DNA from 2 places in the uncultured Microbacterium sp. genome. Region 2 is predicted to be linked to the other one. Evidence: predicted binding sites of a transcription regulator. Region 2 holds the regulator's gene; the other holds the start of a gene.
The links. Region 2 encodes LexA, which represses DNA repair genes until DNA is damaged. Its sites were predicted from a motif close to TCGAACANNTGTTCGA; they were not measured.
Positions count from the first base shown of each region.

Region 1 (15,992 bases), on a different contig from region 2:
ACCACGACGGAGGGCGTGTCCGCATCCGCCCGGAGGGTGAGGCCCGCGGCGATCGCGAGGAGGATGCCTTTGGGCCGGACGTTCAGCACGAGGCCGAGTCCCAGCGACGACCAGGGCCCGAGCTTTCCCGCCGAGCTCAGCCACGCGGGTGTCTTCGGGGTCTCCGGGCGCCGTGACCGGCGCCAGGAGAAGAACGCCACGCCGATGAGGGCGATGCCGACGATGATCTCGGCGATCCCGACCGCGACGTCGGGTTGACGGTCGGAGCTGGCCGTCGGAACCGTGTGCGCCAGCAGCGCGCACACCGACAGCACGATGACGATGCCAAGGATCCAGCCGACCATGTACGGCACGGCAGAGCGGTTCCGACCCGGCGAGAGCAGCATGAAGATCATCGCCATGATCGGCACGGAGCTGATCGCGACCGCCAAAGCGATGGGAATCAGGTGGCCGATCGCCTGCATGTGGTCCTTCCGGTCTCTCGCCCCCAGTCTGCCCGAGTGGGCCGCGACCCGAGCATCCCGATGGGTCTGCGCTAGCGCGCGGCACGCACTTCCTGGTCGTTCGCCGCTTCGCGGCGGGCGGCGCGGATGCTGGTGAACCCCAGCACGACCAGCGCCGCCCCGACAACGAGGAACGCGATCTGCATCGCGGGGAGGATGAGTCCGAGGGTGCTGATCTGGACGGCCATCCAGGCGATGAGCCCTGCGCCGATGTAGGCCACCGCGTACCAGCCCTCGCGTGGGCGCACGTACATCAGCACGATTCCGACGATCGGGACGGTCGCGAATCCCGCGAGCAGGAGGATGCCGAACGCGAAGAAGCTTCCGGAGTACCACTCGGGCAGCAGTGCCAGGCTGAGGCCCAGCGCTCCGCCGTCGGGGCGCATAACGAGCAGGATGCCGCCGAGCACGCCCCCGACCGCGATCAATGCCATCAGGAGCACGGCAGCCAGTCGCATGGTCTAACGGTACCGGGCCGACCTGTGATCGCACCGCGCGCGGGCGGCCCGACCTGTCGCCACCAGACGCTACGAGGGAGTCGACTCCGACTTCGCGCCGCCGGCTTCGAGGACGTCGCCCGCCGGAAGCTCCTGGTGTCCGCCGAACTGCAGGCGCATCGCGGACAGCAGCTGGTTCGCGTAGTGATCTTCCCCCCGCGAGGCGAAGCGCTCGAACAGCGATGATGCGAGCACCGGCACGGGGACACCCGTGTCGACTGCGGCCTTGACCGTCCACCGGCCCTCGCCGGAGTCCGAGACGCGACCGGCAAGGCCGTCGAGCGTCGGATTGGATTCCAGGGCGGCGGCGGTGAGGTCGAGCAGCCACGACGAGATGACGGATCCGCGCCGCCACAGCTCAGCGACCTTCGGGGTGTCGATGGTGAACTGGTAGAACTCGGGCTCTTCCAGCGGCGCGATCTCCGCGGAGTGCTCGGCCTGGTCGAGACCGGCATCGGCGTGGTCGAGGATGTTGAGTCCTTCGGCGAGCGCCGCCATGATGCCGTACTCGATGCCGTTGTGCACCATCTTCACGAAGTGCCCGGCGCCCGACGGCCCGCAGTGCAGGTAGCCGAGCTCCTCGGGGCTCAGGCCGCCTTCGCGACCCGGCGTGCGCGGGATGCCCTGATCGCCCGGTGCGATCGTGCGCAGCACCGGCTCGATGCGGGTGAACGCCTCGTCGGGGCCACCCACCATGAGGCAGTAGCCGCGGTCGAGTCCGAAGACGCCGCCGCTCGTGCCGATGTCGACGTAGTGGATGCCCGCATCCTTGAGCTTCGCGGCACGTCGGACGTCGTCGCGATAGTTCGAGTTGCCTCCGTCGATGATGATGTCACCCGGCTCGAGCACCTTCGCGACCTCGTCGACGACCCGACCGGTCAGCCCGGCGGGAATCATGAGCCAGATCGCGCGCGGAGCCTCGAGCTGCGCGGCGAGCTCCGCGTACGAGCCCGATCCGGTCGCACCCTCGCCGGCGAGGGTGGCCACAGCATCCGCGTTGACGTCGAAGACGACGCATTCGTGACCGTCGCGCATGAGGCGCCGCACGATGTTGGCGCCCATCCGGCCGAGGCCGATCATTCCCAGTTGCATGAGTAACTCCTCGTTTCGGCGGGCGTCCAGGGGAAGTCTAGGGGCGTATCTCCAGCGGAAGTTCGCGTTGCCGATCCCACGGCTCCGTCCACCCGAGACGCGTGAAAAGGCCGTCGAGCAGTATCGCGGTGAAACCCCACACCAGATGATCGCCGGTGGGATGCCTCACGAGGAACCCCGGCCCCCGCATCACGAAACCGTCGCGGCGGATCACCGTCGACCCGCGGTTGGCCGGGTCGAGCAGTTCGGCCACCGGTGCCCGGAACACGTCGGCCGATTCGGCGATGTCGACGACGCGAACCGGAGACGGATGCTGCCACCACGCCAGCACCGGAGTGACCACGTGCTGCGAATAAGGGAGCGGCACCGCGTCGAGCGCGCCGAGGACCTCGACGCCGGCGGGATCGAGTCCGGTCTCTTCGCGCGCTTCGCGCAGCGCGGCCGCGACAGGAGACTCGTCACCGGGATCGATCCGGCCTCCGGGAAAGGCCACCTGGCCGGGATGTGCGCGGAGCGTCGTGGCCCGCGACAGCAGGAGAACGTCGAGGTCGCGTGAGACTGCCCGGGCCTGAGCGTCGCGATCGCTCGGGAGGGTGTCGAGCACGCCGAACAAGATGAGCACAGCTGCGGAGCGGGCATCCGGCACGTCGGGAAGCAAGCCAAGCTGGGGCCAGAGTCCGAGGTCGGAAGCCGCCGCCGACTCGACCAGCCCGACCAGCTGCGCCCGCGCACTCTGTACAGGCGGGGCGGTCGACACCCCCTCAGGCTACGCCGGTGGTGCCGATGGAGCCGAAGTGGGCCGCGTCGCGATCGAGCCGTCCCTCGAGGGGCGGGGCTCTCGCGCGATCCTGGGTGCGGCGAAGCGCGTTCTCGGAGGTCTGCAGTTCTTCGGGCCTCCGCCAGCGAATCGGCACCGAAGTCGTGCAGATCTCCGAGGTTGCGCAGAGCCGCGAACGCCCGCAGGTCCCTCTGGTTGAGAGCGCGCACATGCCCTGATCAGCGCTTTTCGGACCGACGCTCCCATGTAACGTTCAGGTAACGCCCAGACTAGTCCGGCACACTCTGGGACTTGCGCCCGCAGAAGCGGATGCCTTGCGCCCTTCCCGAGGCGCGGACCTCTCATACGAAACCGGTTTCATGCGCTCTAAAACGTCCCTCACGTCTGCCCGCCGCACCCGTCGTATCTCCGAACGCCACTCCCGCCGCCGCCCCGCCATCCTCGCGGCCGGCCTCGCCTTCGGCCTGATCGCCAGCGCAGGAATGACGGTGACCGCGACGGCGTCGCAGGCACCGGCCACCGCCTCCGGTCCGACGTTCGCGCTCGCATCGTTCAGGGGCTCGCAGCCTGCCTTCGCATCGATCCAGACGCCCGGCACCGACAGGACCCTGACCGCCGCACACCAGGCGCTGGCTGACGCGGATGCCGCGATCGCCGCCGCCGCGACGGTCAGCGTCGACATCCAGGCGTCGGGTCTTGACATCGGCACTCCGCAGACCACGGTCGACACCACCGAACTGCAGACCGCCGCCGCGCGCCTCAGGGCCGCCGACACACTGCCCACCCCGCTCCTTCCCGACCTCACCGCCTCCGTGACGACCCTGCGCGCCTCCGTCGCCGGCAGCGTCCAGGGCCTGCGCAGCAGCCTCGACGCCGCCAAGGCGCTGAAGGCTCAGCAGGAGGCCGCCGCCGAGGCGCAGCGCCAGGCCGATGCCGCCGCAGCTGCCGCAGCCGCGGAGGCCGCAGCATCCTCGTCTTCGTCGTCGTCCTCGTCATCCTCCTCGTTTTCGCCGTCCTACGCGTCGGCCGGCACGAGCGCCGCTGAGGCGCAGGCCATCGCCCACAGCATGATGGGCGGGTACGGGTGGGGCGACGACCAGTTCGGCTGCCTCGTCTCGCTGTGGAACCGCGAGTCGGGGTGGAACGTGCACGCCGGCAACGCCAGCGGCGCCTACGGCATCCCCCAGGCTCTGCCGGGCAGCAAGATGGCGTCGGCCGGAGCCGACTGGCAGGACAGCGCCGCGACCCAGATCGCGTGGGGCTTCGGCTACATCGCCGGTCGCTATGGCAACCCGTGCGGCGCCTGGGACCACTCGGAATCGTCCGGCTGGTACTGATCTTCGCGCGCCGGCGCGGCCGCAGTGCAGCTAGTCCGGCCCGCGCCGCCCGGCGATTCCCGCGAACAGCGCGTGCAACAGCGGCAGCACCGCAACCCACATCATGATCGTTCCGAAGACGAAGTCCGTGGAGCGCAGCAGGATGCCGCTGGCCAGAAGCCCGGCGAACAGCACCGCCGAGACGATCCTCCGCGAGGTGCGCTCGAGCGCGGTGATGCGGCGCTCGAGCCTCGGGTTCTGCACCACCGCTCGGCCCGACTCGATCCGGGTCGTCAGCTCATCCAGCCGCCGCGGAAGGCCGGAGACGACCTGGACCGCCGACATCGCCTCCTTAACGAAGCCCTGGATCACGTTGCCGCTCTCTTCGCGGATCAGTCGGTTCGCGTAGGGCTCGACAGCATCCCAGATGTTGAATTTCGGGTCGAGCGAGCTGCACATGCCCGACGTGAGCGACATCGCCCGGATGATGAGCAGGAAGTTCTCGGGCAGCTGGAACGGGAGGGTGCGGATCGTGTCGCCGAATTCGAGTGCGAAAGCCCGGAACTCGCGCGGATCGACCTCTTGGAGTTCGGCGAAGCCCATCCCGCCGAAGCGCGAGAACAGCTGGGTCATCGCGCGTTCGAGCTCGGACGTGTCGGCCGCCGGGAGGAAGACGCCGACGTCGCGCATGCCGTCGACCATGCCCTTGCCGTCGCGCGATGCGGCCGCGATGAGGATGCGGCGGAGCCCGCGGCGGAGGCCGTCGGGCACCTCGCCCATCATGCCGAAGTCGATGAAGGTGAACTTCCACGTGCGGGAGGGAGCATCCGCCCCGATGTCACTCCCCGGCGGGATGGGCGTCACGAAGATGTTGCCCGGATGCGGGTCGGCGTGGAAGAAGCCGTCGGCGAAGAGCTGATCGAACATCACGGCCGCGAACTCGGCGGCGACCTCCGACGGGTCGATGCCGGCAGCACGGAGGGCATCGACGTCGTTGATCTTGATCGCGGTGACGTCCTGCAGCGTCAGCACGCGGCGGGTCGTGCGCTCCCAGACGACCTGGGGCACGGCCACGCGCGCGTCGTCGGCGAAGTCGGCCGCGAACCGCTCGGAGTTTGCGGCCTCGTGCAGGTAGTCGATCTCCTCGAGGCTGGTGGCGGCGAACTCCTCCACGAGCGAGGGCATGTCGACGCGGTCGGCGACGAGCCGCACCCTGCTGAGCCACCCTGCGACGCGCCGGAGGGCACGGAGGTCGACCTCGACGATCTGGTCGATCCCGGGCCGCTGCACCTTCAGGACGACATCGGTCAAGCCGGTCTCGGCGGCATCGGCATCCGAGAGTCTCGCGCGGTGCGCTTGACCGAGGGATGCTGCCGCCAGCGGCGTCGGATCGACGTAGGCGTATGCGCGCTCGAGCGCCACACCCAGCTCCGCCTCGGCGAGGAGGCGGATCGCGGCGAAGTCGACAGGCGGAACCTCGTCCTGCAGCCCCTCGAGCTCTTTCGTGATCTCGGGGGGCAGCACGTCCAGGCGGGACGACATGAACTGCCCCACCTTGATCATGAGACCGCCGAGGTCGACGGCGAGCACGTGGAAGCGGCGGGCGATGTTCTGCAGGCGCGCAGCGCGGTTGCGGGCCGAGATGCGGGCCAGGCCCAGGCGCGGCAGGAACAGCTCGAACCACCATGCCTGAACCAGATAACGACCTGCGAACCGCAGGATCCTCCGGTAGCGAGCGCGCATGTCGCCGACGTCGGTCATCGAATCTCCTTGACGCCGACGGGCGGCGGGCACTTCGCCGATCGGGGGTGCAGTATCAGTCCTGAGCGAGGATGCTGAAGAGCTTACGACGTGCGTCGTTCAGCACCTCGACGGCCTGCTTCACCTGCTCCGGGCTTCCCGAGCGGCCCACCTGGGCAACCGCCTGCGCCAGGTCGATCCCGGCCTTCGGGAGTGCTCCGGTGCGGGGGTTCTCGCGTGAGCTCGACCCCTCCCACGGCGCCGACTTCTCGCCGTCGGCGTCGACGACAGCGCGCCCCGCCTCGGTGAGCGAATATGTCTTGCGGCCTTCGGATTCCTCGGCGCTGATCAGGCCTTCGTCGGTCAGCAGCTGAAGCGTGGGGTAGACCGATCCCGGGCTCGGCTTCCATGATCCACCGCTGCGGTCCTCGATCTCACGGATGATCTGGTAGCCGTGCATCGGCTTCTCGGCGAGCAGTGACAGCACGGACGAACGCACATCGCCGCGGCCCATGCGGGTCGTGCCGACCTTCTGGTCGAACTGCTTGCCGAACTGCTCCATCGCCTCCCAGAGCCCGCCCATCGGCCAGCCCTGCGAACCGCCGCGACCGGGCTTGCCGAACGCGTCACCCAGATTGAAGTTGCTCATGATGACCTCCTCTGCGCCGACCCATCCGAGGTTCAGCGATATATAACGATATATCGTCGAATCTGAGTGTGAGCGGTGAATTCCAGGTTTCTCCGCTCCGCGAGACTTCGGATCGTCGACTTTTCGCGGCATCACGAGGTTTGTCTTCGCGAGCCATCTTCTGCCGCATCGACCCCCGTGATCCGGCACGAAGTGGATCGTGAGCATCGTGGTGCCGTCGCGCGGAGCGTCGCCTGAGGGTCGCCGAGCCCGCGCCGGTACCGTGGCGTCATGGCGGTACGGCAGACACGCAGGGCGCGCGCAGCGCGCCGGCGCACCCTGCGGGTCGCGGCATCCGGAAGCGATCTCACCGACGCGGAGTGGTTCCGCATCCTCGACGCCTGGGCGGCATGCGCGTACTGCGGCGCCGACGGTGCCGCGCTGCAGAAGGACTGCGTGCTCCCTATCTCGCGAGGGGGCCGCTACACCGTCGAGAACGTCGTGCCCGCCTGCGGGTCGTGCAACGCAAGCAAGAGCAACGACGAGGTCACCTCGTGGATGCGGCGCAAGCGCCTGGACGAGCCGCGGTTCCTGCTGCAGTGGGCCCTCATCGTCAAAACGATCCGGCCGGTCTGACCGGGATTACCCTCGAGGCATGACAGGACCCGATGCGGGCTGGTACGACGACGGCACCGGCAAGCAGCGCTGGTGGGACGGCACACGCTGGAGCGACGAGTTCATCGATCTGAACGACCGTTACCTCGAGCTGCGCACCGAACCCGCCCCGGCGAGCGCCCCCGCGCGGGCGGGCTGGTACGACGACAGCAGGGGGCGGCTGCGCTGGTGGAACGGCACGCGATGGACGGATGCTGCCCGATACAGCGGCTCGGAAGAAGAGTTCGCCGGCATCGTCGTCGACGGGCGCTGGATCCACTTCGGCTCGTCGAGTCTGCCGGTCGCCGGGGCCTCCGCCACTCGAGCCGGCGGCGCCGAGCTGCTGAAGCGGGGTCGGCTCGCCAAGCCCGCCGTAGCCCGCGCACTGCTCGGCCCGTCCGGCCCGATCACCCCGAACCTCCTCAAGCGATCCGTCGATCCGAGCGCGAACTATCTGCTCGTCGAGGTCGGCCAGGAGGTGTGGCTCGCGCCCGTGCCGCCCGGACACGATGCGCGTGCCGGCCAATTCGCGACCTGGATCAACACCGTTTCGCAGCACTACCGCTACCGCTGATCGACTGAGTGTTCTCCGGCGGGTATCACCGCCCGCTCCGCGCCCTCCTCACGAGCAACGGAGAGGATCGTCATGACCGAGTTCGCACACGTCACCGCCACCGCAACACCCACCGGAGGTACGCTCGCCGATGGGCTGGGCTCCCCCATCGATCAGAGCGGCCTGAGCGCCCAGCCCGGTCCGGGTGATACCGCGCTCGGCACCTTCGCAGATGCCGTCCGCTTCGGTGCGGGCGCACACGCTCAGCTGACGGCGACTCCCGCTCTCGCCGATCGCGAGCGGTTCGCCCTGCGCGTCTCGTTCGCAGCCCGCGGCGCGGTGACCGCGCGCCAGAACCTGGTCGAGGCGACGCATGTCCCCGCGGTCCTGTGGATCGAGGCGGGGGCGGATGCAGCATCCATTCGCCTGGGCGCGGGTGTGCAGACGCCTGCCGGCGCGTGGCGCACGGTCGTGAGCGACGACACGCTTGCCGCCGAGCAGTGGCAGTGCGTCGCGCTCGTCCTCGACGACGATGTGCTCGCGGTGATCGACGAGACCACGGGTGCGCTGCTGGCCGCCGTCGCCCTCCCCGAGGCGGCGCTGGGCGTCGCGACGGGAACCTCACTGAGCATCGGCACGCTGCCCGACGGAGCGGGCCTCCCCTTCGCGGGCGACATCGCGGCCGTGATCTGGCAGGACGAGATCGCCGCCGCACTCGACTCGGTGGTGGACGACTGGCGTATGTCGCCTGCGGGCATCATCGACGCCAAGCGCTGGGCGCTGCCGTTCGACGTGGGCGCCGCGCTCGGCAACCCGGAATGGGATGGTGCGAGCGGGACGACGCTGCGCCGCTTCGCCGGTGCCGACATCCGCTTCAGCGAAGACGCCGGCAACGCGTTCGAGATGCACGGCGGCATCCGCGCCGAGTACGACGCCCTCGAGCACGCCGCGCTGCTCGGCTTCCCGGTCTCGGACGAGATCGCCGGGGCGGCCGACGGCGTGCGGAAGAACCTCTTCTCGCAGGGGGCCATCTACTGGACGCAGCAGACCGGAGCGCTGCCGGTGTTCGAGGAGTTCTACGCGGCCTACGAATCCGGCGACATGGCGCCCCTGCTCGGACCCCCGGTCGAACCTGAAGAGGACGTCGCCGGCGGATTGGTGCAGCGCTTCGCGCGCGGCGAACTCTACCTCGCCGCCGGCTCGACGACCGCGTTCCAGGTGGGCGGCGCCATCCTCGCCGCCTACTCGGCCACGGGCGGCCCCGAGAGATGGGGTCTTCCCACCACGAGCGAACTCCCCGTCCTCCGCTCGAACGGCAGCGGCGAGCTCGGCCGGCTCTCCACCTTCGGCGGCGCGACCTTCTACTGGAGCCCTTCGACCGGCGCGCACGTCGTGTACGGCGCGATCGGCGCCTACTACGCCGCCACGGACGGTCCGCGCGGGCGCCTGGGATTCCCCACCTCGGACGAACTCGCGCTCCCCGGCGCACCGGGGGCGCGGTACAACACGTTCGAGCGGGGCTGCGTGCTCTGGTACCCCGACACCGGCATCATCGAGCCCACCCCCCTCCGTGTGATGATCGGCACCGTCAACACGCAGGAGGACGAGGGCTTCGGACGCGGGCAGAACGATCTCACGATCGACGTCGGCCTCCTCAAGGACGGTGTCGGCGTCGACGGATTCCAGGACGTGACCGACGGACACAACATCCGCACCCTCGACCGCGCTCTCGGGGTGAACATCGAACCCTGGCCCGGTCGCAGCTACACGCTGCGCGTCGACGTGCACGAGCGCGACCCCGAAGACCGGCCTCAGCTCGGGCTGTGGGAGAAGGTGCTGGATGCCGGCAACGGCTGGGGTCTGCGCGAGAATTCCGGCATCCTCGACTCCGGACGCTTCTCGCAGATCAACAGCATCACCGCGAGCGTGGCGCCGCTGCCGCCTGCTGGAGGCTTCACGCTGGAGCAGCGGCACTGGGGAACGAATAACCCATCGACCGCCGAGATCTCGCGCACCACGTACGCGACCGCCTTCCCCGAGGTCGACAGCGAGCCGGAGTGGTGGGACATCGCCGACGGCATCGAGAGCATCTACTACGAGCTCGTGTCGAAGGGCCTGTCGGCCCACGGCAACTGCATGGGCTTCAGCGCCGAGGGTGCGCTCTCGGAGAAGGGATCGAGCCTGTACCAGATGCCGCTGAGCCGATTCACGCAGGCGGACTGGGAGCGCGGGCTCGAGCGCCACATCAACGTGCGTCACCAATCGCAGGTCGGCGCGGTCGCGATCTGGAACTTCGTGACCACCTTCCTCACGGGCAACACCCACGACCCTGTCGACGTCTTCCGCACGACGCGCGACGCGTATACGAACGGTCAGCCGCCCGTGATCTGCCTCGCGCAGAACTACGACTTCTCCGGCGCTCCGCACGTCGTTCGCCCGATCGCGTGGCACCAGAACGGCTCGCAGTGGGAGATCGATGTCTTCGACCCGAACTTCGTCGGTGCCCCGCGGAAGATCATGATCGACTCCGACGCGAACACCTTCACCTACTCGGGCGGCAGCGACTACTCGGGCGGCGAATGGTCGGGCGGGCGCCTCTACTACCTCCCCTTCCACGCGTTCTCGGGCAGCGCCGAGCTGCCGGTCTGGGATGCGCTGCGCCTGATCGTCGGCGGCACGATCGCGATCATGGGAGACGGGGATGCTGCGACCGCCGTCACCACTCCTGCCGGCGAGAACCTGCTGCTGACCGGCGCGCCGTCTCGCGAACCTGCTGGAAGCGGCCCGAACGGCTTCGTGCCGGTGCCGAACTACGAACGCGGGATCGACCAGGGCGCGGTGCCGCTCGTGCGGCGGATCGATGTCGAAGCCACTCGAATTCTCGGGAAGAGCGCTGAGATCAAGTTCAACGAGGTCATCGACGCACACATCTTCGACATCGCGGCGGTGGCCGAGGGCATCCTCGCGCGCAGTCGCCGCGAGCTCAGCACGCATCGCCGAGGCCCCCGGGGCATCCACCGCGGTGTACGCGATCTCGTGCAGGGCCTCAAGATCCCGAAGTACATCGTCCCGCGCGAGCGCCCGCACCGCGAAGACCTCAAGACCGGCATCCTGGAGCTCGCGAAGATCCGGATGGACGACAACCCGGTGTTCCTCACGACCGCGGCCGCGCGCGAGAGCGTCGTCGAGGCGGCCGGCATCGATGTCGGCGAGATCGCGACCCGCCGACGCCCCGCGATCTTCGATGCGAAGAAGCTTCAGCTAAACCTGAAGGGGGCGCTCGGCGATGGCCTGCTCGGCGATGGCCTTCTGGGCGGAGGCGCGGTCACTGATTCCGCGGCGCTGCGCAACGAATTCATCACCCTCGCCGCCCAGCTGCCGGAGGGCGACCAGCGCGAAGCCGTCGTCGAGCTGGCCTCGAACGACTCGCCCCTCGATCTGCTGGCCGGCGGAGACTTCCGCGCGCGACTGGATCTCGGTCTGGCCAGCGACATCGGCTCCATCATCAAGGGCCTGTACGACGACGACTTCGTGCTCGACACCGTCTCACGGGGCAGGGGCGGACGCATCGCGATCGCCCACGCCCTGCGCGACTATGTCGTGCGCCACGACGGGGCACGCGGATCGGCGATGCGTATCGCCGGCGAGCACCTGCGGAGTACCGCCAACACGCTCCGCGTCGCTCCGGGATCGGGGCGCAAGGTCACTCTCACGGTGACCAACCGCGTCGGGCTGCAGGGCGATGTCATCCGCGCGCGCTTCGTCGACCTGCCGGCCGAATCGGCCGCGCCGCTCACCCTCAACGTGCGTCCGGGGATCGCACGGTGGGAGCTGGCCGGCGAGACGCTGCAGGGCTCCGCGACCGCGATCGTGTCGGGAATCATCGGCGGGCGTCGCTTCGGCGCCTCTTACGACCTGACGCTGCAGAGCGCGCTGCGCATCCAGCTGCCCCTGGCGGCGGATGCCGCACGCCTGAGTGTCGCGACGACGACAGGACTGTTCGCCGACGCGACATCGGTCACGAAGGTCTCGCCGCGCTGAGGCGCTGAGGCGCTGAGGCGCTGAGGATTAGTAGCCGGTGGCGGCGAGCGCGGCGAGGTCGTCGCCGACGAGGCGCTGGGTGGTCCATTCGTCCATCGGCGCCGCCCCGAGTGAGCGATAGAACGCGATCGACGGTGCATTCCAGTCGAGCACCGTCCACTCCAGCCGCGAGTAGCCCCGCTCGACGCACACCGCCGCGAGTGAGGCGATCAGCGCCTTGCCGTAGCCGCGGCCACGCTGCTCCACTCCGACGAAGAGGTCTTCCAGCCAGATGCCGTGCCGCCCGGTCCACGTCGAATACGTGAGGAACCAGATCGCGATGCCGACGATCGAGCCCTCGCGCTCTACGACGTGGGCGAACACGCGGGGCTCGTCGCCGAACAGCGAGGCGGTGAGCATCTCAGCGGTGCCAGTGACAGCATCCGGTTCATGCTCGTAGTCGGCGAGTGCCTGGATGCACGCGAGGATCCCCGCTTCATCGCCCGGTTGCGCCGCGCGCAGCACGGCTTCGTTCTGGGGGGCGCCGTCGCCCAGGGTGCGGGGATTCACGGCTCCATCATCGCCTACGTCGAGCGCGAGCATCCATTCAAAGGAATGGATGCGGCATCCCCATCGTTGTCGTCATCATGCAACGATTCGGAACCCTCTCGTTCGGACACTACGGGCCGCTAGGCGGTGGTCGGGAGCTCACCGCCGGCGACTCGCTGCACCAGGCCATCGACCTCGCACAGGGGATGGACGATCTCGGCGTCGACGGCGTCTACTTCCGCGTGCACCACTTCGCGCGCCAGCAGGCCTCGCCCATGCCGCTGCTGGCCGCCATCGCCGCGCGCACCGAACGTATCGAGGTGGGCACCGGCGTCATCGACATGCGCTACGAGAACCCCCTCTACCTCGCCGAGGAAGCGGCCGCGGTCGACCTGATCAGCGATGGACGACTGGCGCTGGGCGTGAGCCGCGGGTCACCCGAGTCGGTCGTCCGCGGATTCGAGACGTTCGGCTACACGGGATCGCAGGATTCCCGCGGCGCCGACATCGCCCGCGAGCACTTCTCGACGTTCCTCAGGGCGATCGAGGGCGAGGGGTTGGCCGAGCGCGATCCGAACAGCCCGTTCGGCGGCGGCACCGGTCTGCAGCGCATCGAGCCGTACTCCCCCGGACTGCGCTCGCGCATCTGGTGGGGTGCCGGCAACAGCGAGACGGCCGAATGGGCGGGGCGCATGGGTGTGAACCTCATGTCGTCGACGCTCCTGACCGAAGACAAGGGTCTGCCCTTCGACGAGCTGCAGGCGCAGCAGATCGACGCGTTCCGTGCCGCGTGGCGCGAAGCTGGGCATGCGGGCGAGCCGCGCACGTCGGTGAGCCGCAGCATCTTCCCGATCACGACCGACGAAGAGGACATGTACTTCGGCGGCCGTCAGGACGGCGATGGCATCGGCTACATCGACGGCATGCGCTCGACGTTCGGCAAGACGTACGCGGCAGCGCCCGACGTGCTCGTGGAGCAGCTGCTCGGGGATGCCGCGATCCAGACCGCCGACACGCTCATGCTGACGATCCCGTCGCAGCTGGGCGTCGCGTTCAATCTGCGCATGGTCGAGTCGTTCGCGAAGTACGTCGCGCCGGCGCTGGGCTGGGTCGGGACCCGGGTCAGCTGACCCAGCGGGCTACCCGGCCTACTCGGCGACCTTCCTCAGAACGGGGGCCGCAGCTTCCCACCATTGTTCGGCGATGAGCCGGTGTCCGTATGGCGTGGGGTGCACGCTGTCTGCCGCGATCTCCGCCGGAGACAGCGCGTCCGCGGCACTGTTCAGGACGGCATCCAACGGAACGAGGATCGCACCGTGCTTGTCGGCGAGTCGCCGGACGGCGGCGATCTTCTCATCGAGGTCTTCCGCCCGCCACGCGAGGCGTTCGTCCGTGACCGGGACGAGGAACGGCTCCATCAGGATGATGCGCTCCACGCCCGCCGCCGCGGCGGCGCCCAGCAGCCGGTCGTAGCCGGCCTCGAACGCCTCGGCGGACGTCGGATCGTCACTGTCGTACCGGCGCCACGTGTCGTTCACTCCGACGAGGACCGTCAGCACGTCGGGGCGGGCCGCGAGCACGTCTTCGTCCCACCGGTGCTCCAGGTCGACGATTCGGTTGCCACTGATACCGGTGTTCCGGATCACGAGGTCGGAACCCGCGGCCTTCTCCGCGATGAGACGGACGTAGCCCCCGCCGAGGCCCTCGGGGTCGTCCCGCCTGCCTGAATCGGTGATGCTGTCACCGGTGAAGACGACGATCTGCGGGGTACTGGCGGTCATTCAAGGGCTCCTGTCGGATGGCGTGCGCGCCCGTCAGGCGTCCATCCCATTCAACCATTTCCGGCCCCGTGCGGCGTTCCTCCAGCCCGTCGCGAGCGTTCGTCCATCCCGTCGCCGACGTGACGCTCACTCCGCGAAGCTCGGCTGATCGCCCCGAGATCTGATGCCTGCCGACGCCTCCCCAGGACCCCTGCGTGTCCGAATCCCTCCACAGGCTCTCGTATTTCTGTTCTGATGTCTGAGGGTCCTGTCACGATAGCTGTATGAACATCCTCACCGCGATACGCGACCGGGTCGACCGGCTTGCGGCGTGGGATGAACTGGATGTCGAGGCTGCGGCGTTGCCGTCGTGCGCGGTGCGGTTGAGTGATTCGTCGGTGCTGGATGCTCTGGCCGACGTGACAGCGTTGGCCAATGACGCCGCGCGGTTGCAGGCCGTGCTCGCCGGTGTCGCGGCGCAGCGTTCTCGACGTGACGACGGAGGCGGAGGCCTTGCTGCCGGGCAGGGATTCGCGTCGCCGGTGTCGTTGATCCAGTCGATCACGGGCGGAACGAAGGCCGACGCCACCCGGCAGGTGCGGGTCGGCGTGGCGCTGGTGGAAGGCGCCGCCGGTGAGCCGGCCGATCCGACAATCAAGGCCGCGGCGCCGTGGCATGAACCACTGCGCACCGCGCTGCTCAGCGGCGCGCTCACCCCCGCTCAGCATGACGCGATCCGCGGCGGGCTCGGCGAACCAGCGGTGATCGGCGACATCACGATCGACTCCGAGGCGGTCTGCGAAGCGTGGACCCTCGCCGCGGAAGGTCTCGTGGCAGAGGCGTCTCAGATGCCCGTGGAGGAGCTCGGCAAGCGAGCGCGGATCATCCGTGACCTGCTCGACCCCACCGGCGCCGAAGCGCGCTTCGCGAAGCGGTACGAATCGCGCGCGTACCGGATGTGGACCGACGCCGACGGTCAGCACCACGCCAAGATCACCTACGACGACGAGATGGCGCTGTGGGTGCGGACGATCCTCGACGCGGCACTGCGTCCTCGCCGGGGCGGACCGAGGTTCGTGAACAGCGCCGACGTCACCGCGGCCGACAAGCTGCGCGACGATCCCCGCACCAACGATCAACTCGCCTACGACCTGCTCATGGACGTCCTGCGCGCCGGAGCACTCGCTTCTGCCAGCGATGTGTTCGGTGCCCGCCAGCCGGGGGTGCGTCTGGTCACGGTGAACGACATCCAGGGTCCGCGAGACGCATTCGGACGTCTCCTCGGCACCGGGCAAGCCGAAGACGGCGGCGATGCGTTCCCGGGCTCCGTGATCGATCGTGCGGTGTGCGCCGCCGGCACCGTGACGATCACCGCGGATCGACACGGGAACCCGCTCGACGTCGGACGCGCGCACAGGCTGTACACCGCTACGCAGACGCTTGCTCTCGCCGCACGCGACGGCGGATGCATGTGGCCCGAATGCACACGCCCCGTCTCGTACTGCGAAGCACACCACATCGACCCCTATGCCGACGGCGGACGAACCGACATCGACCGCGGCATCCTCCTCTGCCGACACCACCACATGACCCTGCACAACCACGGATGGAAGATCACCCGAAACGGCCATGAGAACTTCATGCTCCACCCACCCGGCGGCCGCCGACCCATCGCCCTGACATCGAAAGCGGCGTGGAAATGGGCCTGGGATCCACCACCACCACAACCCCAACGCGCCGGCTGGCGAGCCGCGTGAAGGACGCGAATCAGACCTGGATATCTCGACATCAAGAAGAAATCCCTCGACGTCGAGAGGCTTCATCCAGCCGCTCGCGGGCCCCATGAATAATGAGGCCATGTCCTCCACGACAGCCGGATACAGCGCCATCTCCAGCTACAGC
Region 1 is NZ_CAXTJR010000005.1:83,171-99,162, forward strand. It holds gene ACFE6Z_RS10490 (GAP family protein) at 1-464, opposite strand, end outside; gene ACFE6Z_RS10495 (hypothetical protein) at 536-961, opposite strand; gene gnd (phosphogluconate dehydrogenase (NAD(+)-dependent, decarboxylating)) at 1,031-2,092, opposite strand; gene ACFE6Z_RS10505 (NUDIX hydrolase) at 2,130-2,849, opposite strand; gene ACFE6Z_RS10510 (lytic transglycosylase domain-containing protein) at 3,230-4,207, shown strand; gene ACFE6Z_RS10515 (ABC1 kinase family protein) at 4,238-5,947, opposite strand; gene ACFE6Z_RS10520 (PadR family transcriptional regulator) at 6,003-6,575, opposite strand; gene ACFE6Z_RS10525 (HNH endonuclease) at 6,846-7,190, shown strand; gene ACFE6Z_RS10530 (DUF2510 domain-containing protein) at 7,210-7,782, shown strand; gene ACFE6Z_RS10535 (LGFP repeat-containing protein) at 7,855-11,802, shown strand; gene ACFE6Z_RS10540 (GNAT family N-acetyltransferase) at 11,830-12,351, opposite strand; gene ACFE6Z_RS10545 (LLM class flavin-dependent oxidoreductase) at 12,429-13,460, shown strand; gene ACFE6Z_RS10550 (SGNH/GDSL hydrolase family protein) at 13,479-14,111, opposite strand; gene ACFE6Z_RS10555 (DUF222 domain-containing protein) at 14,375-15,847, shown strand; gene ACFE6Z_RS10560 (ArsR family transcriptional regulator) at 15,948-15,992, shown strand, end outside.
Region 1: the regulator LexA is predicted to act here: its motif matches at 14,330-14,345, upstream of ACFE6Z_RS10555 (DUF222 domain-containing protein).

Region 2 (15,992 bases):
GAGGCTGCGGCATCCATTCCGCTCCCCACGGTGACTCGCCGCCGCGGACGAGCGAGATCTCGGTGGGCCGGTCGAGGTCGACCTCCCAGAGCCCCGGCGGGGACTCGACCCCGGCGCCGGCGATCAGCACGCGCGTGCCCCGCACGTCTTCCACCGTGAGGTTGGCGGACGGCGGGACCGCCAGGAGCCAGACCGCGCCGTCCGGTTCGATCACCACGAGGTCGTCCGATCCCTGGGTGCGCACAGCCACGATGCGACCGTCGTCGAGGTGCGCGAACCATCGGGCGCCGAGGACCCAGAGGGGTCCGCCGGTGTCGGCGTCGGCGCTCTCGATCTGGCGGGGCTCCGCCCGGTCACCGTCGGCCGGCACTTCCGTCTGCCAGAGGTTCCAGCGGCCGGTCGGATCGTCGGCGTAGAGCAGGTGATCCTCCGCCGTCCACACCGGCAGCAGAGCGGAGGAGTCCGCTCCCGCGACGACGGTCCACTCGTCGACCCTGCCGTTCGCGAGCGCGCCGACACGGAGCTGCGCCCTATCCCACGGCATGTGCGGGTGATCCCACGCGATCCACGCGAGCTTCTCGCCATCCGGCGACAGAGCGGGCTGCGCGAGGAAATCGCTGCCTGAGACGACCGAGACGACTTCGGCGGTATCGGCGGTCTCGTCTACGCCGATCTGCACAATGTCGCGCCGGGGCACGGCGGTGCCTTCGTGCGCCTCGCGGACGGCCAGCAGTCGATCCTGCTGCCACGAGAGACCACCGAACCGGGTGTCGCCCGCCTGGGGTGTCAACGCCCTCGTGCTGCCGTCGGGTTCGCGCAGCCACACGCGCTGGTCAGCCTTCTCGACGAAGAAGAGCCGGCCGTCGTCCGCGGCCGTCCACGCGCCGCCGCCGTACTCGTGGACACGCGAGCGGGCGCTGCGGGGCGCGGGCAGCACATCTTCCACATCGCCGTGCGTCGTGCGCCGGCGTACGGCCGTCCTGCCTCCTTCCGAGGGGATCGTCTCGCCCCACCAGATCTCGTCGCCGACGTATCGGGCGCCCTCGATCCGGGGTGAGGCCGACGCGACCGCCTCCGCCGTGAGGGGAGAGGGCCAGGATCCGTACGGGAGCTGCTCGGTCATGCCTCCACCGTATTCGGCGTGTGCGCATCCTGCAGGCGGCGCGGGCCGACCGCCTCGACCGCCTCGGCGATGTGACCGGGACCGCCTCGCGCCGGCAGTAGGTTCCTCTCTCTACGACCCCTCGGTGCCGGTCCGGGTCGAGGTGCGGGCGGCCGTGTCCGCCAGCTGGCAGACATGCGCCCCGACACCGACCAACTTCTGGACACGCGAAGGCCGGGGCCACCGGCATCCGCGTTCGTGTCCGCCAGCTGGCAGACATGCGCCCCGACACCGACCTGCTTCTGGACACGCGAAGGCCGGGGCCACCGGCATCCGCGTTCATGTCCGCCAGCTGGCAGGCATCCGCGCTCATGTCCGCTAGCTGGCTGGCATAGAGGTCAACGCTGAGGGGTGCGGGGGCGCGGCGGGCGCTTGCCCGTCGCACCGGTGCCCTCCTCGGTCACGGCGTCGGCGTCGACCGGTTCGACCACCTCGGTCACGGCGTCAGGATCGATCACCGCGGTGTCCGCAGTCTGATCGACCCCGTGCGGCGCGAGGACGGCAGTGCCTCCGACTGCTGAGGCCCGAGCGCCGGCGACGACGAGCTCGGCATCGAGCGCCTCGTCAGCGAGGGTGACAGCATCGGCTGCCCCGGCTCCCGCTCCTTCGCCGGGGCGTTTCTGCACAAGCTCCGTCAGCCACCAAACGAGTAGGCCCACCACGAGCACCAGCGTGATGTCGCCCGCGCCGAGCGGGCGCAGCAGCACCAGCCACCCCACCAGAAGCACCGCCAGCACGACCCGCACCAAGACGTGCTGCGCGAACATCCACGACCCGAATCGCCCCGTGTCGACTCCCCGCGCCGCCAGGAACGTGCGGATGCTCTGGTTGACCGCCCCGACGGCTCGCCGCGTCGCCTGCGCGCCCCGCCATCGGCCGCCCACCCAGGCGAGCACCGCGATCACGACCCCGATCACGGCGACGACGACAGCGGTCTGCTGGGCGGCCCCGATGATCTGGTCGTAGATCGCGGTGAGCGCGATGCTCGAGACGCCGAGCTTCGGTGCGGACAGCGCGAGCACGCTCCCGCCGATGACGAATCCGGCGGCCAGTGTGGTTCCACCGATGGCGATCCCCACTCCGGTGCCGAGAAGGGCGGTGCTGCGACGGCGAGCGATCAGGATGCCGGCGAGGAAGAAGGCGAGCGCCACGAAGGGCAGCCAGAACCCGACGGTGACGGCGAGGCCGTACACGACGCTGATCGTCGCGAGCGAGTCGCTCTGGGCGATCACGATGGTGCGATTGATGGTCGGGATCGCGGAGGCGAATCCGACGCCCTGGTCGACGAGGCGCTGCTTGACCGCATCGATGATGGGCCCGAGTTGGAGCCCGATCTGGCCGGTGTCGCTGATGGTCACCGCACCGCCCGACGTCCCTCCGGTCGCCGCCGCGACGAAGCCGCGGTGGCTGGCGGTCAAAGCTCCTTGCCACACGCTGGCGAAGGCATCCGATGCCACCACTCTGGTGACGGTCGTCGTCACCAGGCTGTTGAGCCCCTGCACAGCGGGCTCGCGCAGGAGGTCAACGGCTGCCGAGGCGCGCGGCGGCAGACCGAGACCCTCGATGCCGTCGAAGAGGTCATTCGTGATGCCGGCGAAGTCGACCGACGAGTTGATCGCATCCGTCGTCTGGTCGACGATGAGCGACTGCACCGCGGGATCGTCGACCAGGGGGGCGAAGGTCGCGACGAACGTGGTCTCGTCCACCAGCTGGGTTCGCGCCCATGCGGTGACGACCGAGACCGGAACGAGGACCGTCGCCAGCACGATGCACACGGCGGATAGGAACGCGCGCCACGTTCCGCGGCGCCTGCGCGAGGGCGCGATCGCCACATCTTCGGCGGATGCGCGCAACCGTGCATTCTCCGCTTCGAGGCGGTCCAGGCGGGCGCGAAGCTCGTCGGTATCGCTGGATGAGGAGGCAGAGTCGGCAAGGGTCATTCCACCCTTATAGCCTCGATCGGCGGACGCGGAAAGCCGACGGCGGCGAATTCACCCTGTGCGGATGACCGACGGGGCGATCAGACCGCGCGCAGGACCGCGACGACCTTGCCGAGCACGGTCGCGTCATCGCCGAGGATCGGCTCGAACGCCGAGTTGCGCGGGAGCAGCCAGGTGTGACCGTCGCGCTGACGGAAGGTCTTCACGGTGGCATCGCCGTCGAGCATCGCTGCGACGATGTCGCCGTTGTCCGCCGTGTTCTGCGCGCGGATCACGACCCAGTCACCGTCGCAGATCGCCGCGTCGATCATCGACTCGCCCGACACCTTGAGCATGAACAGCTCGCCCTTGCCGACCAGCTGCCGCGGCAACGGGAAGATCTCCTCGACGTGCTGATCCGCCATGATCGGCACCCCGGCGGCGATGCGGCCGACCAGGGGGACCATCGCGGCGTCGCCGACCATCGGGGCCGAGTCGGCCGGGTTCTCGGTCGACATGCCCGGCAGATCGATGAGCACCTCCATGGCCCGCGTCTTACCCGGGTCGCGACGCAGGTACCCGCTCAGCTCCAGCTGATTCAGCTGATGAGTGACGCTCGACAGCGACTTCAGGTCGACCGCGTCGCCGATCTCGCGCATGCTCGGCGGATAGCCGTGCCGGGCGATCGACCGCTGGATGACCTCAAGGATCGCGAGCTGCTTGTCGCTGAGACTCTTGCGCCGGCGGGTCTGCGGCCTTTCACGCCCGCTGGCGGGCGTCGTCGCCTCGGTCATGATCGTGCTCCTGTCTCTCTCCACCGGCTTCGGTCTGGCATCCGTCTTCGAATGTCGGAGGCTCGTGGTGGGGTGTTGCTATCGAAACCGTATCCGCATCCCATCAAATCCGCCCGCACCTTGCGCGCGTGTCGTGTTCGAGGAATACCCATCCTGTTTCGCTGTTGACAGCATAGCCCATCGAAGATAGCTTCGGAATAGATATCCGTAGGCCCTACGTCCGCCGCGACGTCGAATACGAATCTCTCGTCCACTCAGGAGGAATCATGACCGCGATCGCCATCGGCCGCCCGATGCGGCGCTCCCGTACCCGCACCGTCTCGGCAGCTTCGTCCGCCACCCGGTTGCGTCTGACGGTGCGCGGTCGTCGCCTCCTCGCCCTCCTCGCGGCGATTCCGGCCGTCATCGCTCTGTCGCTCGCGATCCTCGGCGGCGGCGCGGCGCTCGCTTCGCGCGACGCCGGGCTGCCCGCTGACTCATTCCAGACGGTGACCGTCGTCTCCGGCCAGTCGCTGTGGTCGATCGCGGAGAAGGTGGCGCCGAGCGCTGACCCCCGCGACGTCGTCGATGCGATCATGCGGCTCAATGCACTCGACAGCGCGACCGTGTCGACCGGGCAGAAGCTCGCAGTCCCCGGCGAATACGGCGGCTCGCACTGACCGCCGGCACCCGGCGTCGTTCCGCCGCGGCCGTACCATTGGACGGGTGAACGCGCGCCTCGAAGACCTCCCGATCCGTGACGACCTCCGCGGGCTCGTGCCCTACGGTGCTCCGCAGGTCGCACTGCCGGTCGCGCTGAACGTCAACGAGAACACGCATCCGATTCCGCAAGACGTCGCGGACGACATCATGGATGCTGTGGCCCAGGCGCTGCACGGCGTGAACCGCTATCCCGATCGCGAGTTCACCGAGCTGCGCCACGGCTTCGCGAACTACCTGGGCCACGGCCTCAGCCGCGAGAACATCTGGGCGGGCAACGGCTCGAACGAAGTGCTCCAGCACCTGCTGCAGGCCTTCGGCGGCCCGGGCCGCACGGCCTTCGGGTTCGCGCCCACCTATTCGATGTACCCGTTGATCAGCCGCGGAACGGGCGCGCAGTGGTTCGGTGGCACGCGCGGGCACGACTTCACGCTCGACGCGGAGGACGCGGCATCCCAGGTAGCCGATGCCGCCCCCGACGTGGTCTTCCTCTGCGCGCCGAACAACCCGACCGGCACTCCGCTCGGCATCGACGTGATCGAGGCCGTGTACGACGCGACCGACGGCGTCGTGATCGTCGACGAGGCCTACCACGAGTTCGCGCCCCGCGACGAGCCCTCCGCGCTCACACTGCTGCCCGGCCGAGAACGGCTCGTCGTTTCTCGCACGATGAGCAAGGCCTTCGCCTTCGCCGGCGCCCGCGTCGGCTACCTCGCCGCCGATCCTGCCGTGATCGACGCCCTGCGTCTGGTCCGGCTGCCGTACCACCTGAGCGCCCTCACGCAGGCGGCGGCCACCGCGGCGCTCCGCCACGCCCCGACCATGCTCGGGATGGTCGATGAGATCGTCGGTCAGCGCGACCGCATCTCGGCGACCCTCGAAGCGCTCGACTACGAGCCGTACGAGTCGTGGGCCAACTTCGTGCTGTTCGGGGGAGTGAAGGATTCCGCGGCCACCTGGCAGGCCCTCTACGACCGCGGTGTGCTGATCCGCGACGTCGGCATCCCCGGCCACCTCCGGGTCACGGCGGGCACCGAAGACGAGACGTCCGCGTTCTTGGATGCGCTCGCCTCGCTAGACTCGCCCTCATGACGAGCGCCGCCTCATGACCGCCTCGACCGAGCACCGGACGGCCCCGCACCGTACGGCGCAGCTGCGCCGATCGACGAGCGAGTCCACGGTGGAGCTCTCGCTCGACCTCGACGGCACCGGATCGAGCCACATCGACACGACCGTGCCGTTCTTCGACCACATGTTGACGGCGTTCGCGAAGCACTCGCTGACCGATCTCACCGTCCGAGCCTCCGGCGACACCGACATCGACGCCCACCACACCGTCGAGGATGTCGCGATCGTGCTCGGCCAGGCCATCCGCGAAGCCCTGGGCGACAAGTCCGGCATCTCGCGCTACGGCGACGCCCTGGTTCCCCTCGACGAAGCGCTCGCCCAGGCGGTCGTCGACATCAGCGGTCGCCCGTACCTCGTGCACGAGGGCGAGCCCGTCGGCTACGAGCACCACCTGATCGGCGGCCATTTCACGGGCTCTCTGGTGCGGCACAGCTTCGAGGCGATCGCGTTCAACAGCGGCATGACGGTGCACGTACGGGTCCTCTCCGGCCGCGACCCGCACCACATCGCCGAGGCGGAGTACAAGGCGTTCGCGCGCGCGTTCCGCCAGGCCAAGGCGCTCGACCCGCTCGTTTCCGGCATCCCGAGCACGAAGGGTGCCCTGTGAGCCCAGCCGCGGGGCCGGCCGCGACGACAGCGGCGACGGATGCTGTCGCCCGGCCCCTGGTCGCCGTGCTCGACTACGGCTCGGGAAACGTGCACTCCGCGGTCAAGGCGCTCGCCGCTGCGGGCGCGGACGCTCGCCTCACGGCCGACCGTGGCCTGGTCGCCGATGCCGATGGTCTGCTGGTGCCCGGCGTGGGCGCCTTCCGTGCGGTGATGGAGGCGCTGCGCACCAGTCGATCCGACGAGCTGATCGAGCGTCGCCTCGCCGGTGGTCGCCCCGTACTGGGCATCTGCGTGGGCATGCAGGTGCTGTTCGGTCTCGGCGTCGAGCGGGGCGTCGACACCGACGGCATGGGGCAGTGGCCCGGGGTGGTGTCCGAGCTAGATGCGCCGGTTCTGCCGCACATGGGGTGGAACACCGTCCGGGCCGGTCAAGGCTCGCGGCTGTTCCGCGGCATCGAAGACGAGCGCTTCTACTTCGTGCACTCGTACGCGGCGCAGCAGTGGCACCTCGAGGTGCAGCCGCCGTTCCCGCAGCCTGTGCTCACGTGGTGCGACTACGGCGGGCCCTTCCTCGCGGCGGTCGAGAACGGCCCCCTGTCGGCGACGCAGTTCCACCCCGAGAAGTCGGGGGATGCCGGCATCCGACTGCTGTCCAATTGGATCGACGGGCTCGCCGCGGGTACGCTCTGAAACCGTGCTTTGACCTCGTGCCGTGCGCGCGTGAGTGCCTCCGCGCCAGTATGCATGTCACCTGACCCGTGGGGATCCATGAACGATTTCACGTCCACGCCCGAACTGATCCTCCTCCCGGCGGTCGACGTCGCCGGAGGCAGAGCCGTGCGACTCACGCAGGGCGAGGCCGGCTCCGAGACGAACTACGGCGACCCCGTCGATGCGGCGCTGGAGTGGGCGCGTCAGGGCGCGCAGTGGATCCATCTCGTCGATCTCGACGCGGCCTTCGGCCGGGGGAGCAACGCCGGCGTGCTGCGGAAGGTGATCAAGCAGGTCCGCGGCGTGCAGGTCGAGCTGTCCGGCGGCATCCGCGACGACGAGACCCTCGAGGCGGCGCTGGAGAGCGGTGCCTCTCGGATCAACCTCGGCACGGCGGCGCTGGAGAACCCCGAATGGGCGGCCGATGTCATCGGGCGATACGGCGAGGTGATCGCCGTGGGGCTCGACGTGCGCGGCACGACTCTCGCCGCCCGGGGCTGGACGCGGGAGGGCGGCGACCTCTGGCAGGTGCTCGAGCGCCTCGAGGCGTCCAACTGCGCCCGCTACGTCGTGACCGACGTGACCAAGGACGGCACCCTCAAAGGACCGAACCTCGAACTGCTGCGCGAGGTCACCTCGCGCACCCCGAAGCCGGTCGTCGCCTCAGGGGGCATCTCGAACCTCGATGACATCGCGGCCCTGCGCGACCTCGTGCCGCTGGGTGTGGAGGGGGCGATCGTCGGCAAAGCGCTGTATGCCGGCGCGTTCACCCTCGCCGAGGCGCTCGATGTCGCCGGACACTGATCCGAGCGACACACCTCACACGGCCGGCGACCACGGCGCCGGCGACAGCCATGACCACGCGAGTCACTCCGCGGACTCTGCGGGCCTCCCCTGGGAGGGCCGCCGGTTCGAGCCGAACGCGCATGCGGCCGACGACGGCTCCGGCGATCCCGCCCTTCTGAGCGCTCTCGAGATGTTCCAGCGCGGCGAGGGCGGCGCGGCCGCTGTCGTGGACGCCTACCGCGCCGCGCGTCTGCTGATCCCGCTCGTCGCCGAGAAGGGCGATGAGGGCGTCGGCGCGCACGGGCTGAAGGTCGACAAGACGCAGGAGCTGTCGATCGTGACGGTGGCCGCGCCCGACGGGCGCACCGTCCTGCCGGTGTTCACCTCGGTGGCGACGCTGGCGCGATGGGATGCTGCGGCTCGGCCCGTCCCGGCCGACGGCGTCCGCACGGCGCTCGCCGCCTCCGCGGACGACACCGACCTGATCGTGGTGGACCCCGGCTCCGACACCGAGTTCGTGATCCGTCGTCCCGCGGTGTGGGCGATCGCGCAGGGGATCCCCTGGGAGCCCGCGCACACGTCGCCCGAGGTGTTCCTGGGTCTGCAGCACAGCGTCTCCGGTGAGCTCGCCGTGCTCGACCTGGCGGTGGAATCGGGTGACCCGCTGTCGCGCCTGCGCGGACCCGAGCTCGTCGTCCGGCTCGAGCTGATCCACGGTCTGGATCAGGACGAACTCGACGCGGTGCTGTCGCGCCTCGCGAAGCGCTGGGCGTCGGATGACCGCATCGCGGTGCTGGTCGACTCGCTGACGGTCAAGCTCATCCGCGCCTGAGGCACCGAGCGCCGGTGCGGGTCGACGGCACCAGGCAGCTGGCTGGTTAGTTGACCGGACCCGTCCACTTCTCGCCCGGGCCCTTGCCGATCGGGTCGGGAATGGCGGATGCTTCGCGGAACGCGAGCTGCAGCGACCGCAGTCCATCGCGCAGCGACCGGGCATGCATGTCGCTGATCTCGGGTGCACCGGCCGTGATGAGTCCGGCGAGGGCGTTGATGAGCTTGCGCGCCTCGTCGAGGTCGAGCTGGGTGTCCGGATCGTCGGCGAGGCCGAGCTTCACGGCGGCGGCGCTCATCAGGTGGACCGCGGCTGTCGTGATGACCTCGACCGCCGGCACGTCGGCGATGTCGCGGCTCGCAGCGGCGGCGGCGCGTTCCTGCGCCTCCCAGCGGGCCTGCCGATCGGTCTCGGCCGCCAGTCGTCCGGCGGCAAGGTCATCGTCGCTGTCCCGAATCGTGTCCACGTCGCTCTCTCTGCTAGACTATGGCGGGCTCTGGAGCGTTCCGCTTCAGATCGAAAGTGGATCACATCCCACCCGCGCTTGCCGTTCCAGGCTACCGGGTCACCGCACTCCGTTCCCGCGTCTCGTATTCGGGAGCAGTCTGGGTGCAGCAAGCCGGCGTTCGCGTCGTGCCGGGTGGAGTGTTGTTCCCCTTCCGCCCACGACGCACCGCGTGTCGTGGTGGCCGCCACCCGCACGAAGGAGTTCCGCATCAGCGATCCCCGCACCAATGACCGCATCCGCGTCCCCGAGGTACGCCTCGTCGGACCCGCAGGTGAACAGGTCGGCGTCGTCCGCATCGAGGTAGCACTGCGCCTTGCGCAGGAAGCCGACCTCGATCTCGTCGAGGTGGCTCCGAACTCGAAGCCGCCGGTGGTCAAGATCATGGACTACGGGAAGTTCAAGTACGAAGCTGCCCAGAAGGCCAAGGAAGCACGCCGCAACCAGGCGAACACGATCCTCAAAGAGGTCCGTTTCCGTCTGAAGATCGAGGCGCACGACTACACGACCAAGCTCAAGCGCGCCGAAGGCTTCCTGCAGTCGGGCGACAAGGTCAAGGCGATGATCCTGTTCCGTGGTCGCGAGCAGTCGCGTCCCGAGCAGGGTGTGCGACTGCTCCGCAAGTTCGCGGAGGACGTGGCGGAGTTCGGCACCGTCGAGTCCAACCCCACGATCGACGGTCGCAACATGGTCATGGTGATCGCCCCGCACAAGAACAAGTCCGAGGTGAAGACCGAGCAGAACGCCCAGCGCGCTGCGAACAAGGAGGCGAGCCGCCAGGCCGCCCACTCCGGTCCGACCGCCGACGCTCCCACCGCCCAGCCCGCCACGGCAGACGCCGAGTAGGCCCACCCACACACTCCCCGCACTGCGGGAAGCACATCCACGCCCCGCAGGGCGCACATCGCAAAGGAACAAGAGATGCCGAAGCAGAAGACCCACTCGGGTGCCAAGAAGCGCTTCAAGATCACCGGCAGCGGCAAGCTCATGAAGCAGCAGGCCGGCATGCGCCACAACCTGGAGGGCAAGGCGAGCAAGCGCACGCGTCGCCTCAACCAGGACCAGGTGCTGTCCAAGGCTGACACCAAGCAGGCCAAGAAGCTTCTCGGCCGCTGAGCGCGCGCCGAATCACGTTAGGAAACATGGGAAATGGCTAGAGTCAAGCGGGCGGTAAACGCCCACAAGAAGCGTCGTGTCATCCTCGAGCGCGCCTCGGGTTACCGCGGTCAGCGTTCGCGTCTGTACCGCAAGGCGAAGGAGCAGGTCACCCACTCCCTCGTCTACGCGTACCGCGACCGTCGTAAGCGCAAGGGCGACTTCCGCCGTCTGTGGATCCAGCGCATCAACGCTGCGAGCCGCCAGAACGGTCTTACCTACAACCGCTTCATCCAGGGCCTCGGCCTCGCGGGTGTGCAGGTCGACCGCCGGATGCTCGCCGAGCTGGCCGTGCACGAGCCGGCGACGTTCGCCTCGCTCGTCGCGACCGCCAAGGCGGCTCTGCCCGCCGACGTGAACGCAGCCAAGACCGCGTAGCACCGGCATCCTTCGAAAAGGGCGTCCACCTGAGGGTGGTCGCCCTTTTCTCACTCCTCTTCACCCCCGCCACTACACTGAGACCGTGCTCGAGAACCCGCGTTCGCCGCGCGTGCGCGCCGTCGCGAAGCTCACCAAGCGCAGTGCGCGCGAAGAGACCGGGCTCTTCCTCCTGGAGGGCCCGCAGGCTGCACGCGAGGTCCTCACGCACCGCGCAGACACTCTCGTCGAACTGTTCGCCACGCCTGCCGGTCTCGAGCGTCATCCCGACATCCGCGAGCTCGCGCGGGCGGCCGACATCGGGGTGGTCTTCACCACCGATGCCGTGCTCGATGCGATGGCCGACACCGTCACCCCGCAGGGAATCGTCGCGGTCGCACGGCAGAGCCCGACCTCGGTCCGAGATGTCTTCGCGGACCGGCCGCGGCTCGTCGCCATCTGCGAGGAGGTGCGCGATCCTGGCAACCTCGGCACGATCATCCGGGCTGCGGATGCTGCGGGCGCCGACGCCGTGGTCCTCACCGGGCGTTCGGTCGATCCCTACAATCCCAAGGTGGTGCGCGCCACGACCGGATCGCTCTTCCACCTGCCGGTCGCGATCGGCGCGGAGCTCGCGACGGTCATCGAACTCGCTCGAGCAGCGAGCCTCCGGGTGATCGCGGCCGACGTCGGCGGCACCGACTTCCTCTCGGCGCGGACTCTGCTCGCCGAGCCGACAGCCTGGCTGTTCGGCAATGAGGCCCGAGGCCTCGACGAGGCGTCCCTCGCGCTCGCCGACCTCGCGCTGCGCCTGCCGATCTACGGCAGCGCCGAGTCGCTCAACCTCGCGACCGCGGCGAGCGTGTGCCTCTACGAGAGCGCGTTCGCCCAGCGCGCAGCCGGCTGACGCTGCCCGACGTACGTGAGCGCCCCTCGCGCGGTGGGCGCAGCATCCCGCGTCGGTAGACTCGTCTCTCGTGTCTGACAGTCCCGAAAGAACGCCCCCGGTGATCGATGCGGCAGCGGTGGATGCTGCGGTGCAGACCGCCCTCGCTGCGATCGAGGCTGCGAATGACTCCGGTGCCCTCAGGGCGGCGCGCGCCGCCCATGCGGGGGAGGGTTCCGCGCTCGCGGTGCTCAACGCGTCGCTGCGATCGGTCGCCCCCGAGCACAAGGCCGAGTTCGGCAAGCTCGTCGGCCAGGCCCGTGGGCGGGTCGGTCAGGCGCTCGCCGCCCGCGAGGCGCAGATCGTCGAGGCCGAGACCGCCGCGAAGCTCGACGCCGAGCGCGTGGACGTCACGGCACTGGCCTCTCGCGCACGCGCCGGGGCGCGGCATCCGCTTACTCTCCTCCAGGAGCAGATCGGCGACATCTTCGTCGGCATGGGGTGGGAAGTGGCTGAAGGTCCCGAACTCGAGCACGAGTGGTTCAACTTCGACGCCCTGAACTTCGACGTCGACCACCCGGCCCGCCAGATGCAGGACACGTTCTTCGTCGATCCGGTCGATCGGCACCTCGTGATGCGCACGCACACCTCTCCGGTGCAGGTGCGGTCGATGCTCGAGCGCGAGATCCCGATCTATGTCATCTGCCCCGGGCGGGTGTACCGCACCGACGAGTTCGATGCGACGCACCTGCCGGTGTTCTCCCAGGTCGAAGGCCTCGTGATCGACAAGGGCATCACGATGGCGAACCTCAAGGGCACGCTCGATCACTTCGCCCGCGTGCTGTTCGGCCCCGAGGCCGAGACGCGCTTCCGCGCCAATTTCTTCCCGTTCACCGAGCCGTCCGCCGAACTCGACCTCTGGCACCCGACCTTCAAGGGCGGCGCGCGCTGGATCGAGTGGGGAGGCTGCGGCATGATCAACCCGAACGTGCTCCGGGCCGCCGGCATCGACCCCGAGGTGTACTCCGGGTTCGCGTTCGGCATGGGCATCGAGCGCACGCTCATGTTCCGCAGCGACGTGCAGGACATGCGCGACATGGCCGAGGGCGACGTCCGCTTCAGCGAGCAGTTCGGGATGGTGGTCTGATGCGCGTCCCGCTGTCGTGGTTGCGTGAGTACGTCGATGTGCCGACGGATGCTGCTCCCGAAGACGTGCTCGCCGATCTGGTGCGCGTCGGGTTCGAAGAGGAGGACGTCCACCGCTTCGACCTGCGGGGCCCGATCGTGGTGGGCGAGGTGCTCTCGTTCGAGCCCGAGCCGCAGTCCAACGGCAAGACGATCCGCTGGTGCCAGGTGGATGTCGGCGAGGGCGTCCCGCGGGGCATCGTCTGCGGCGCGGGCAACTTCTTCCCCGGCGACAAGGTCGTGGTGACGCTGCCCGGCGCCGTGCTGCCCGGCCCGTTCCCGATCGCCGCGCGCAAGACCTACGGACATGTCTCGGACGGCATGATCGCCTCCGCGAAGGAGCTCGGGCTCGGCGACGAGCACAACGGGATCCTGCGCCTGGCCGAACTGGGCATCGACGCGCCCGTCGGCATCGACGCGATCGCGCTCCTCGGCCTGGACGACGTCGCCGTCGACATCAACGTGACGCCCGACCGCGGCTACGCGCTGTCGATCCGCGGGGTCGCCCGCGAGTACTCGCACGCCACCGGGGCGGCGTTCCGCGACCCCGCGGCGCATGCGTCGGGCGACGTCGGCCTCACCGACAGCACGGCTTTCGCCGTCGCGGTCGACGACGACGCCCCCATCCGCGGCCGCGTCGGCGCGTCCGAGTTCGTCGCACGCATCGTCCGCGGTGTCGATCCGACGAGGCCCACGCCGGCGTGGATGGTCGCGCGGCTCACCCTCGCCGGCATCCGATCGCTCGGCATCCTGATCGACATCACGAACTACGTGATGATCGAGCTCGGCCAGCCCATCCACGGGTACGACCTCGACAAACTCGAGGGCGGCATCACGGTGCGTCGCGCCGCCGCGGGCGAGACGATCGAGACCCTCGACGGCAAGGTGCGCACGCTCGACCCGGAAGACCTCCTGATCACCGACGACTCCGGGCCCATCGGCCTGGCCGGCGTCATGGGCGGCGGCACGACCGAGATGACGGATGCCACGCGCAACGTCCTCATCGAGGCGGCGACCTTCGACACCGTGTCGATCGCACGCACGGCTCGTCGACACAAGCTGCCGTCCGAGGCATCCCGTCGTTTCGAACGCGGTGTCGACCCGGCTATTCCGTTCGTGGCCGCGGCACGCGTAGCCGAACTCATGGTCGCCCATGCGGGCGGCACCGATACCGCGTCGGGCGGTGCGCTCGGGCACTCCTTCGCGGCACCGCAGATCGACCTGCCGGAGGGCTTCGTCCCTTCACTGATCGGGGTGCAGTACACGGCCGCCGAGATCGTCGGCGCGCTCGAGATGGTCGGCTGCGACGTGCGCGATTCTCCCGAGGCGGACCGCTGGGCGGTCACTCCTCCGTCGTGGCGCCCCGACTTGACCGACAAGTGGACCCTCGCAGAAGAGGTCGCCCGTATCGGCGGATACGACCGCATCCCCTCGATCCTTCCCACGCCGCCGTCGGGTCGCGGTCTGACCTCCGCCCAGCACGCGCGTCGGCGAGTGGCGAATGCGCTCGCCGCAGCCGGCTTCGTCGAGACTCCCTCGTTCCCGTTCACGACCGAAGCGCAGAACGATCTGCACGGGTCGGTGGCGGGCGGTCGGACCCCGAGCGTCAAGCTCGCGAACCCGCTCGACGGGCAGGCGCCGTTCCTCCGCCGCTCGCTCATTCCCGGTCTGCTCGAGGTCGCCCACCGCAACCTCTCGCGCGGCTTCACCGACCTCGCCCTCTTCGAGACCGGCGTCGTCTTCGTGCCGGCGGCCGGAGTCGTCTACGGCACCGACCTCGTCCCCCCGCTGGCGGTGCGACCGGATGCGGCGACCCTCGCCGCGCTCGACGCATCGATCCCGCCGCAGGAGCGCCACGTCGCGGTGCTCCTCACCGGCAACCTCGCTCCGAAGCAGCCGGGCCGCGCGGCCGAGCCGGTCGAACTGGGTGACGCGCTGGACGCCGTCCGCACGGTCGCGCGCGCAGCGGGCGTGACGGTCGAGATCGCCCAGGCGCAGCGCGCCGCGCTCCACCCGGGGCGTGCGGGAGTGCTCAGCGTGGCGGGTCGCGAGGTCGGCTACCTCGGCGAGCTCCTGCCCGCCGTCGCCGATGCCGCCGAGCTGCCGGGCCGCGTGATCGTCGCCGAACTCGACCTCGACCTGGTGATCTCGCTGGCGGCCGCCAAGCCCGTCGCCGCGTCGCTGTCGGCATACCCCGCCGCGACGCAGGATCTCTCCCTCGTCGTCGGCGCCGATGTCACGGCGGCCGACGTGCGATCGGCGATCGCGGAGGGTGCGGGTGACCTGCTGGAGTCGCTCCGGCTGGTCGATGACTACCGCGGCTCGGGAGTACCCGACGGCACGAAGAGCCTGACGTTCGCGCTGCGCTTCCGGGCCCCTGACCGCACGCTCACGGCGGCCGAGGCATCCGCCGCCAAGCTCGCCGGCGTCGCGGTCGCCGAAGAGCGATTCGGCGCCAAGCTGCGCGAATAGGCCGGCCGGTCGGGTCTTGCGTGGGCGTGCGGGGTCGGCGCATGTCAGCCAGCTTGCGGACATGAGCGCGGATGTCCGCCAGCTGGCGGGCATGAGTGCGGATGCTGGGTGGCCGGGGCGGTCACGTGTCCGGAGGTTGGTCGGTGTCGGGCCGCATGTCTGCCAGCTGGCGGACACGGCCAGCCGCCGCACGACAGCCGCCCGCACCACGCCCGCCCGCACCACGACCCTGCATGACGCCGAGGCGGTTCGCCGAGAGAGGAACCTGGTGCCGGCGCGAAGCGGATCTGGTGGGATGAGCGTATGACGGACGTTCTCATCCTCGGTGGTACCGGCTGGCTGAGCGGGCGCATCGCGCTCAGGTGGCTGGATGCCGGAGCAGCCGTCACTTGTCTTGCGCGCGGTGCGCGACCCGCACCCGGCGGGGCCCGGCTCGTGGTCGCCGACCGCTCCGCACCCGGTGCGTATGACGCCGTCCGCGACCGGGAGTGGGACGAGGTCGTCGAGATCTCGTCGATCCCCGAGCACGTCGCGGAGGCGGTCGCCGCGATCGGCCCGCGCGCCCTCCACTGGACCTATGTGTCGTCGCTCTCGGTCTACGCGGCCGACGACGAGTCGGGCGCCGACGAGAGCGCGGCCCTGAGTGCGCCCGCCGTGCCCGGCGACGAGTACGACTACAGCCGCGCGAAGGCGGCGGCCGAGGCATCCGTCTCGTCTCTAGGCGACCGGGTGGCGATCGTGCGACCCGGGCTGATCGTCGGCCCCGGCGATCCCACCGATCGCTTCGGCTAC
Region 2 is NZ_CAXTJR010000002.1:354,905-370,896, forward strand. It holds gene ACFE6Z_RS06860 (prolyl oligopeptidase family serine peptidase) at 1-1,123, opposite strand, end outside; gene ACFE6Z_RS06865 (hypothetical protein) at 1,501-3,102, opposite strand; gene lexA (transcriptional repressor LexA) at 3,183-3,875, opposite strand; gene ACFE6Z_RS06875 (LysM peptidoglycan-binding domain-containing protein) at 4,142-4,534, shown strand; gene ACFE6Z_RS06880 (histidinol-phosphate transaminase) at 4,581-5,666, shown strand; gene hisB (imidazoleglycerol-phosphate dehydratase HisB) at 5,680-6,309, shown strand; gene hisH (imidazole glycerol phosphate synthase subunit HisH) at 6,306-7,001, shown strand; gene priA (bifunctional 1-(5-phosphoribosyl)-5-((5-phosphoribosylamino)methylideneamino)imidazole-4-carboxamide isomerase/phosphoribosylanthranilate isomerase PriA) at 7,080-7,826, shown strand; gene ACFE6Z_RS06900 (SseB family protein) at 7,810-8,640, shown strand; gene ACFE6Z_RS06905 (DUF1844 domain-containing protein) at 8,687-9,061, opposite strand; gene infC (translation initiation factor IF-3) at 9,326-9,991, shown strand; gene rpmI (50S ribosomal protein L35) at 10,067-10,261, shown strand; gene rplT (50S ribosomal protein L20) at 10,295-10,678, shown strand; gene ACFE6Z_RS06925 (TrmH family RNA methyltransferase) at 10,764-11,564, shown strand; gene pheS (phenylalanine--tRNA ligase subunit alpha) at 11,635-12,690, shown strand; gene pheT (phenylalanine--tRNA ligase subunit beta) at 12,690-15,200, shown strand; gene ACFE6Z_RS06940 (NAD-dependent epimerase/dehydratase family protein) at 15,504-15,992, shown strand, end outside.